DNA from 3 places in the Eggerthella sp. AM16-19 genome. Region 3 is predicted to be linked to each of the others. Evidence: predicted binding sites of a transcription regulator. Region 3 holds the regulator's gene; each other region holds the start of a gene.
What was found. Region 3 encodes LexA, which represses DNA repair genes until DNA is damaged. Its sites were predicted from a motif close to CNAACANNTGTTNG; they were not measured.
Positions count from the first base shown of each region.

Region 1: a site for LexA is predicted at 1,354-1,367, ahead of ruvC (crossover junction endodeoxyribonuclease RuvC). Genes of this name have one in related genera too.
Region 2: a site for LexA is predicted at 1,576-1,589, ahead of DW178_RS03665 (tryptophan transporter). Genes of this name have one in related genera too.

Region 1 covers NZ_QUCY01000015.1:16,991-20,251, reverse strand. The annotation lists gene ruvA (Holliday junction branch migration protein RuvA) at 128-730, opposite strand; gene ruvC (crossover junction endodeoxyribonuclease RuvC) at 727-1,335, opposite strand; gene DW178_RS07015 (YebC/PmpR family DNA-binding transcriptional regulator) at 1,518-2,318, opposite strand; gene DW178_RS07010 (acyl-CoA dehydratase activase) at 2,614-3,261, shown strand, end outside.
Region 2 covers NZ_QUCY01000006.1:49,127-52,387, forward strand. The annotation lists gene DW178_RS03660 (energy-coupling factor ABC transporter ATP-binding protein) at 1-493, opposite strand, end outside; gene DW178_RS03665 (tryptophan transporter) at 725-1,312, opposite strand; gene DW178_RS03670 (DmsC/YnfH family molybdoenzyme membrane anchor subunit) at 2,039-2,809, opposite strand; gene DW178_RS03675 (4Fe-4S dicluster domain-containing protein) at 2,824-3,261, opposite strand, start outside.
Region 3 covers NZ_QUCY01000001.1:164,537-167,797, forward strand. The annotation lists gene hflX (GTPase HflX) at 1-453, shown strand, start outside; gene lexA (transcriptional repressor LexA) at 832-1,470, opposite strand; gene nrdR (transcriptional regulator NrdR) at 2,019-2,465, shown strand; gene dut (dUTP diphosphatase) at 2,468-2,914, shown strand; gene DW178_RS11095 (hypothetical protein) at 2,923-3,261, shown strand, end outside.

The sequences.
Region 1 (3,261 bases), on a different contig from region 3:
CTCCGTCATCCATATTATTCGAGTCGCCTTACCTTCGCCGAACGCAAAGCAGTGCCTTGCGTCCTTCCAGCAAAATATCGCTTCGCTCGTACGAGCCAAACCCCAGCAAAGGCAACGATGCAACCCGTTATTTACCTAAACGTTTCAAGGCGTATTTTATCAACGCGTTTTCATCCGCGTCTTCGGGAGCGCCCTTTAACGCAACTTCTGCCTCTGCAGACGCGAAGCCCAACGCCAGCAACGCCTCACGAGCGCCCTTAAGCCGTTCGGCCGCAGCTACAACCGCCGAAGAGGGCGCGCCCGAGACATCGAACAAGCTTGCCAGCCCCTGATCGAACGAGCCTTTCAGCTCCAAGATGATGCGCGACGCCGTCTTCTTACCCACTCCCGGTATCTTCTGCACCGCAGCCACGTCCTGCGCCTGCACTGCCGCCACCAAAGCTTCGGGCGTGAACGAGGAAAGCGCCGCCAGCGCAACCTTCGGTCCCACGCCGCTGACTCCGATCAGACGCTCGAAAAGCGCTTTCTCCTCAAGCGTTAAAAAGCCGTACAATGCTATGCCGTTATCGGACACCTGCAGATACGTGTGCACCTGAACAGGTTCGCCCACTGCCGGCAGTTTCGAAAGCGCACCTTGCGACATGCCAACGGCATAGCCGACGCCCTGCACGTCGATATACGCGCATGCGGCGGTCTTGCCCGCCAGCGCACCCTTCAGAAACGCGATCATCGCGCACCCTCCTCCAAGATCTTGCGCGTCGCCGCGCCGGAGGCGCCGCCTGTTCCCGCGCCCGCCATCACGCGGCCACGCGACTCAAGCTTCGCCAACGCGCTGGCGCCGCCGACTCCCCCGTACCCTTCGTGAGTGGTATAGCAGATTGCAGCCGCAAGCGCGTCCGAAGCATGGTCCGGCTTCGGTTCCACCTGCAGATTCAGCAGCTTCTTCACCATATATTGCACCTGCGCCTTATCGGCCGAGCCGGTGCCCACCACGGCCATCTTGATCTGCCGCGGCGTGAATTCGCCGACCGAAAGCCCATGCTGGGCGCATGCCACCAAAGCAGCGCCTCGCGCCTGCCCCGTGGCGAAGGCGGCCGTGATATTCTGACCGAACCACACGGTCTCGATTCCCAGGCACACAGGTTCGAACTGGCTAATCACCGCCGAAATCTGCTCGTGGATCTTCGCCAAACGCTGCGACAGCTCAACGCCTGCAGGCGTGGATACGCACCCGTACGCCACGCATTCCATACGCGGGCCATACTGCCGCACCACGCCCCATCCCGTGTTCGCCAAGCCTGGGTCTATCCCCAAGATCGTTCGAGGTTCCGTCATCCGCCTGCCTTATCCGTTCAAACATTTGTTCGTGGATATACTACCACACGGATGTTCGTACTCCATCAACGATTTTCCCATGGTTGCTTCTTTCCAAAACCGCCCGGCCAACACAGGGGCCCAGCGCGAAAAAAGGCCTCCCTATCGGGAGGCCTTCCGTTCGCAAAGGATATCCTACACGTTTACTCGTCCAGAGCAGCGGCGATTTCCTCGGTGATGTCCATGGTGTGGTACACGTTCTGCAGGTCCTCAAGCTCTTCCAGCTTGTCAACCAGGCGCATAACCTTCTTAGCGTCGTTGGCGGTGACGGTTGCGGGCGTGGTGGCCTCCATGGTCATCTCGGCGCCCTTGACCTGCACTCCCTGCTCTTCCAAGGCCTTCTTCACGGCCATAAGGTCGGACGGCTGGGTGTAGACGATCCACTCCTCGTCGGCGTCCTCGTAGTCGTCGCCGCCGGCCTCGATGACGGCCATCTCGAACTCTTCCTCATCGGCAGCGGCGCCGTTGGGGCCCATGGGGTGCTTCTTGTCGCCCGTCTCGATCTCCTTGGAGACCATGATCTGGCCCTTGCGCTCGAACATGTAGGAAACGGAACCAGAGGTGCCCAGGTTGCCGCCCGCATGGGCGAATGCGGCGCGCACGTCGGCAGCGGTGCGGTTGCGGTTGTCGGTCAGCGCCTCGCAGAGGATGGCCACGCCGCAGGGGCCGTAGCCCTCGTACACGACGGTCTCGTAGTTCGCGGCGTCCTTGCCGGAACCGAAGGCCTTGTCGATGGCGGTCTTGATCTTGTCCTTGGGCAGAGAGTAGCCCTTGGCCTTCTCGATTGCGGCGGCCAGCGATGCGTTGTTGTCGGGGTTCGGGTCGCCACCCTCCTTGGCAGCAACGGTGATGTTGCGCGACAGCTTGGAGAACAACGCGGAGCGCTTAGCGTCCTGCGCAGCCTTGCGATGTTTCGTGGTTGCCCACTTAGAATGCCCTGACATAGCACGTCCCTTCGAATTACAGCAAATACCAGCTGATAATTCTAGCACCCTTGTCAACTATCCCGCTTCACCCGCCCAACCCTTCATAGGTATTGCAGACGCGGAATGCGGGAAGACCAGGCGAAACTGTCACGTCCAGCAGGCTCGGTACCCGAAAACGAACCCGAAAATCGTGACAAAGTCGATATCTTGTCGATTTTTTCCAACACCTTGTTGGGTAAACTACCATGAAAACCGAACGACACACATTCGCGACGCGCTCCTCGCGCCACCTTGCACTACCTGAGGAACAACGATGGGAAACGTATCCGCTGTCGACGTCGGAATCGACGTCGGCTCGACAACAACGAAGATCTGCGCGCTCGACGCGCGCTCGCGCAACCTGCTGCACACGTCGTACGAGCGGCACGGCGCGCGCCAGGCCGAAAGCGTCCGCGCGGCGCTCAACTCGCTCGCGCGGCTATTCCCGCGGGCCGGCATCAGGCTTGCGCTCACCGGCTCCGGCGCGGCGCCCATCGCCGACAAGCTCGGCGTGCCGTTCGTGCAGGAGGTCGTCGCCAACGCCTGCGCCGTCCAGGCGCTCTACCCGCGTACGCGCTGCGCTATCGAGCTTGGCGGCCAGGACGCCAAGATGATCTTCTTCCGCGCCAACGAAACCACCGGCGCGCTCGACGTTGCCGATATGCGCATGAACGGCAGCTGCGCGGGCGGCACGGGCGCGTTCATCGACGAAATCGCTTCAGTGCTCAACCTGCCCATCGAGCAGTTCGATGCCGCCGCCTGCCGCGGACGCACGGTCTACGACATCTCCGGTCGCTGCGGCGTATACGCCAAAACCGACATCCAGCCCCTGCTCAACCAGGGGGCATCCCGCGACGACCTGGCCTTGTCCGCCTTCCACGCCATCGCCAAGCAAACGCTCGGCGGCCTGGCGCAAGGCATC
Region 2 (3,261 bases), on a different contig from region 3:
GCACCAGCACGCGCGGCTTCAGCGCGATGACCGACGCCACCGCCACCTTCTGCTTCTGGCCGCCGGAAAGCTCGGCGATACCGCGATGGCGCAGATCGGAGATTCCCATGGCCTCCAGCGCCTCGCTGATACGGCCTTCCACCTGGTCTTTCGGCACGCCGAAGTTCTCAAGGCCGTATAGCACCTCGTCCTCGACCACCGACGACACCATCTGCGAGTCGATGTCCTGGCACACGCTACCGACCAGGCGGCTGATGTCGGTCAACGACGCTTCGCACGTATCCAACCCGTCAATGGTCACGCTGCCGTAGAAATCACCGGGATAGCAGTGCGGGATGATGCCGTTGAACGCATACGTGAGCGTGGACTTTCCGCTGCCCGCGGCGCCGGTGATTCCCACGAACGAGCCTTCGGGGATGGCAAGGTCGATGCCGTGCAGGATAGGCTCGGCCCCCTCTCGATAGCGAAACGACAAGTTCGAAACCTCGATCATGGGAAACCCTTTCAAGCAGAAAGCGAACAGGTGGGAAGCGGGAACTCGCAAGTAAAATCTCAAGCCAGAGGTCAAGCAAAGTCAGCGAGGGCGCCTGTGGTGCCTTGAATTCGACTGAATCTAGCGGGCATTGGCCTTCGGGCCGTGCCCGCGCAGATGAAGCCGAAGGCAAGGTGCCACAGGCGGCCACAGCGTCGAGCCGATTCGTTTGCCGGCAGGCAAACGAAACAACTAGCGCTTCAGGACGGCGCGCAGAACCGGGGTCAGGATGGCCGCCAGCACGGCATTCATGGTTGCCGTGCCGAGCACCATCACGGCATATACGCCGAACACGGCCAACGGCTCAAGATGCGCAACGGCGACGCCCACGATCATGGCGAACGTGTAACCGGAGACGATGGTGGACAGGAACGTGGTGATCACGGGAGCAACGACGTCCTGGAAACCCTTATCGTCGGCGGCCACCTTCGCAAGCGCGGTAACCAGCAAGCCGCACGCCAAAGCGCCCAGCATCTCGGAGGCGATGTTCACCAACGGCGTGGCGTTCAACATGGGCAGCTGGCTGACCAGGCCCACCAACAGGCCGATCACCACGGATTGATACACTTTCGGTCGCGTGAGGATGATTGCCAGGCAGTACATGGCGATCATGAAATTGGGCTTCATGCCCGCAAAGCTGAGGAAGCTGGAAACGGTCAGCTTAAGGACGGCGCCGGCAGCGATGAGCACTGCCACCAGGATAAGATCTTGTACGGACAAGCCCTCCTTCTTCGCAGAGGTTGCCACCGTACGCTTCTGGGCTGCAACGTTTTGAGTCATAATCCTCATTCCTTTCTTGGCGGGGTTTCCGCCGGTCATCGCCCGTCCCCGGGCTTTCGGTCTGCCGGCAACGAACGCGAATGAGGAATCATCGGCTTACAGGTTTCAAGCAAAGGCCAGTTTGCAGCTATGGCGACTCGCCGCACCCCGCGGCCCGAATAACCCGCAAAATAAAAAACGTCTGTCCTTTGAGATAAAGGACAGACGTAACATCTGCGGTGCCACCTTTACTTGACCCCCGAAGGAGCCCTCTCACGAACATGCCAACACATGTTCTGCCCTTAACGCAGGCTCACGGTCCAGATACTCGGCTGTCGACCGCCACGTGGTAACGCAGCAACCGGCAACCTTTCCCCTTTCCCTCGGCGAACCATTTACCACCCAGCATTTCTGCGGGATTCCCAGCAACACCCGCTCTCTGTGAGCGCTTATGATGGCTTGACTTTCGCCTCAACGGTTTCAAGGTATTAAGTTGTGGTACGAACTATAGGGGATGCCGTCGAAGGACGCAACCCCCTTTTTCCGCGAATTAACAGCCGCGAAATATTGCCGGCAAACGGTCGGCGAACGGCTGTAGCGCAGTGTGCAGCCTATCGAGACGGCTGGCCGAACGGCCTCGTAGCCGCGCGCAACGTCCCCGCAACGCAAGAAACCCGGCGAGCAGCACAAGCCGCCCACCGGGTTTACAAGGAGGAATCGAGAAGCGTCAGCCGAAAGCGGTCGGCCTTACGCGCCCACGCCTATCGCGAAGAACACGTAACGGGCGACCACGACGCTCGCGAACGCCAAGACGAGCACGACCACGCCCGCCGTCTTGCCCGCAAGCTTGCCGCAGCGCGCCGCGGCCGCAACCACGGAAGCGCACACAGGGCCCAGCACGAAAGCCACTGCCAACAGGGCCGTTGCGTCAAGGCCGCTGCGCTGCAGGTACAGGCCGAATGCCACGATGGCCACGCCCCATGCAGCCTGCGCTGCGACCGTCGCCGGGCAAAGCAGGCTTGCCGCCCAGTCGTCCGCCTTCGCCAGAACGGCGCACAGACCAGCGCCCAGCGCCACGTCGCCCAGGATGAACACCGGCAGCGTCGCCGCGCCGCGCCAAGCCACCAGGCCCAGGCAGTCGAAGTACGCCAAGCCGGTCACCACCATGAAGCCCACGGCAACCGCGCCGCCAACCCAACGCACCGCGCGCACAGTCTTGCCGCGCCAGGAAAGCACCAGGTCAACCACGATAACGATACCCAGCGCAATGGCCCAGTAGGACTCCTGCGAAATGCCCGACGCGGGGTTCGCCATGCCGTTCATGAAGCGCAGCGGCTGGCCCAGGTGCGCCAGCGTGCCGCACAGGCCGATGCCCAGCAGCACGACGCACACGAGCGGGAACAGCCAGGGGGTCTTCGCCTCGCGGCCGTTGCCGCACACCGCGTCGACCGCGTACGCGCCCGCCGCAAAACCGGCGAACGTCGTGAACACCAACAAAGGAAGCACATGCAAAATCATGTTCACCAACCGCCTTACACGTAATAGACCGACGGGTTCGTACCCATTTCAGGAAGGTACTGAACGCCCTTTTTCTGCTGCAGCAAACGGCTCGGCTCGCTTTCCGGGTCGTTCAGGTCGCCGAACACGCGCGCGTTGGCCGGACAGGCTTCGGCGCAGAACGGCTTTTGGCCCTCGGCGATGCGGTCCTTGCAGAACGTGCACTTGCTCATGACGTGGTGCGCGTCGTCCATGGACGGGGCGCCGTACGGGCAGGTCCAGGTGCAATAGCCGCATGCGATGCAGCGATCCTGGTCAACCAGCACCAGCCCGGTTTCCTCATCCTTGTGCATGGCATGGGTGGGGCAGTGCTTCACGCACGCCGGATCTTCGCAGTGGTTGCACAGCATCGGGCGAAACGCCAGGCGCGTACGCGGGAATGCGCCCGTGGCCTGGTACAACACGTCGCCGTC
Region 3 (3,261 bases):
TCTACACTAGATGAAATCACCGGCTCGGATTTGATATTGCATGTGGTTGATGCCTCTTCTGACGAATTTGAAGAACAGATAGTGGCAGTTGAAGAAGTCTTAGAGCAGATCAATGCCCAAACCTTACCCAGGGTGCTGGTTTTCAACAAATGCGATTTACTGACGATCGAGCAACAGGAAGCATTGGCCAATCGCTATGATGCGCTGCTCGTATCAGCGGAAACAGGGGAGGGAATAGATCAGCTTGTCGACAGGATCGCTCATGTAGCATCCGCTCAAGATACGCACCTTGATGTAGTCGTTCCGTACCAACGCGGTGATTTAGTATCGAAGGCTCACGAGCGTTGCAGGATCTTGACCGAAGAGCACATCGAAACTGGGACTCATCTGACTATGTTAGTGCCAAAAGCATATGTAGATGAGTTCAGATCCTTGAGCGATGCCAAGCAATAAATCGACAAACCACAAGTTTTAGCCACAGCAGAAAAGATGTTTTGCAATTTCAGGCGGACATCTTCGTGCCCGGGTAGCCAACGGTCCGAATGCGCGCATGCTGCATTCGGGCCGTATTTAGGTTTTATGCGGGCATTATTCAACCCTCATAGCGGTTCGTACGATATCGGCGACCCAAATACACATGCCCCATGTAGCTATATCGCATACACAATCTTCCGCGTCATCAGAGCGGCTTGTACCAACTGTTCCGACACTATCAGATTGCACGAGAAAAGGTGCCTGAACAAGTTCATATTGCGAGCATTACAACTTGAATGGCTAGCTCAATCACAGATCACGTGCTCTAGCTTGAGTAGCTATGCCCGTAGAGTTTCACTATAAACGGCGGAACACGGCAACTACCTTGCCGGCAATGGAACAATCAGTGGTGATGATGGGGTCCATGGAAGAGTTTTCCGGCTGCAGTCGAATATGATCTTGCTCTCTGTAGAAGCGCTTAACCGTAGCCCCATCGTCGATGATGGCAACAACGATGTCCCCATTGTTTGCAACCGGCTGCTCTTTGACCACGACGTAATCGCCGTCGTTGATACCCGCCTCAATCATGCTTTCCCCATGCACAGACAGCATGAAAGAAGGTGCATCGCCAACGATTTCGATAGGCAACGACATAGTGTTGGTGATGTTCTGCTCGGCAAGGATGGGAACTCCGGCCGCAACGTCTCCGACCAATGGCACGGACACGATATCGTCAAACTGAGCGTGAACGATATTCGTAGCATCTTCGGTATGGTCAAGCGGGTAGGTAAGCGCTATCGACCGCGATTTCAGCGCATCGCGCTTGATAAGGCCCTTCTCCTCAAGCGCCTTCAAATGAACATGCACGGTGGAAGGAGAGGAGAGCCCCAAAGCCTGACACACCTCGCGAACAGTGGGACCAAAGCCCTTTTCGCGGATGCATTGCTCGATGACGTCGAGCACCGCCTGCTGGCGCTTAGTGATCTTGTCGGTCATGGGCTGTCCTTTCGAGGTGAACTATAACGAACATCCGTTTGTTTTTCTGTTGACATGAACCTTTGTTCGCTCTATTATATATGCGAACAAAGGTTCTACGCAAGAGCAAAGGGGAGGAAATATGCAACACCGTGATTCTCGTTCGGCAGTTAGCGGCACAGCGGCGCTAAAGCTAGATGCACGCGTTTCATCTGCGCATATCATTCAATTTCCCGGATCTGAGTATAGCGCCCGGCAGATTGACGATACATCATCCTGTCATCCTGCCGGCGAGTCTCGACGCAGTAACGCACTCATAAGGCAAAGTGGCGACTTCCGTCAGCCATATCAAGCTGGACCTCGCGCAACTCCAACTCAAACCGCCGGCGCAATCACCTTGTTCGCGTTGCTTACCATCATCGCTGGAATTTTATGAATCATTGCCGATCCGCACTTCCGCTAAGGGCAATATCTTGTGTCACGATTTGGTGCACTCTTTTGTAACAATGTATAAACCGCTATATCTTGTATGTTAGGCTACATATCATCGAACGAAGGAGTGCGATTGTATGAAATGCCCGGCATGCGGAAACTTAGAATCCAAAGTAGTTGATTCCCGTCCGTCTGATGATGGTAGCAGCATCCGCCGCAGGCGGGAATGCCTCCAATGCGGTCGAAGGTTCACTACGTATGAGCGCTTAGGCGACAATCCGCTCATCATCATCAAATCCGATGGTTCATCCGAAGCTTATGACAGACAAAAGCTCATGAGGGGTCTCCTCATTGCGTGCGCTAAGCGGCCGATAGCTCCTGAGCAGTTGGGCGCATTGATTGATAGCATAGAAGCCGAGCTACGCAATGCATCTAAAAGCGAAATTGGCTCTAAAGAGCTTGGTGACATGGCTTTGGTGCGATTGGCGAAGCTTGACGATGTAGCCTACGTGCGATTTGCAAGCGTATACAAAGATTTTCAAAACGTAGAGGAATTTGCTGCGGCTCTTGAGGGGTTGAAGTAGCTATGGACAACGTGCGCGTCCCTATTAAAATGCTCTCACGCGATGCTCAAATCCCTCACACGGCATATAACGGTGATGCGGGAGTAGACTTGAGATCCGTCGAGCGTATTGTGTTGAAACCGCATGAACGCGCTATGGTCGCCACAGGACTCGCAATCGCGCTACCTGAAGGGTATGCAGGTTTTGTATTACCTCGCAGCGGCTTAGCTGCGAAGCACGGCATTTCTATCGTCAACGCACCTGGTCTTATCGATAGCAATTATCGTGGTGAGCTGAAGGTAATTTTGCTGAACACCGATCCCAACGATTCATTTACCATCGAAATCGGTGACCGCATTGCACAGCTCATTGTCATGCCGATCCCTACGATCAACTTCGAGCAGGTCGAGGAATTGACGGAATCGCAACGAGGAGAATCGGGTTTCGGCAGCAGTGGAATCCGCAATTAGGAGTTAACGTGGCCGATCAACAAAACAATCGTCCCAGTCCATACCTTGATGAAAATCATGAGCCTCATGGCAAACCGGAAACACAACCTAATCCCAATGATGGAAACAATCAGTTCAGGCCGAATGCCTTAGACGAACAGACGCTTAAGACAGCGCGCTCTCAAACGACGTTTGCATTTATCGCGGGCCCGTTGTCCCTATTTGTAGGTGGAATGCTGCTAGGAACTATCGGTGCGATTTGCGCGTTTTTGGCTTATCGCAAATTACACTCAATTGCTCAAAAGAGTAACGATACCGCATCCATAGCTCGCGGAATGCTCAAGTCCACGCGGACCGCATTGATTATC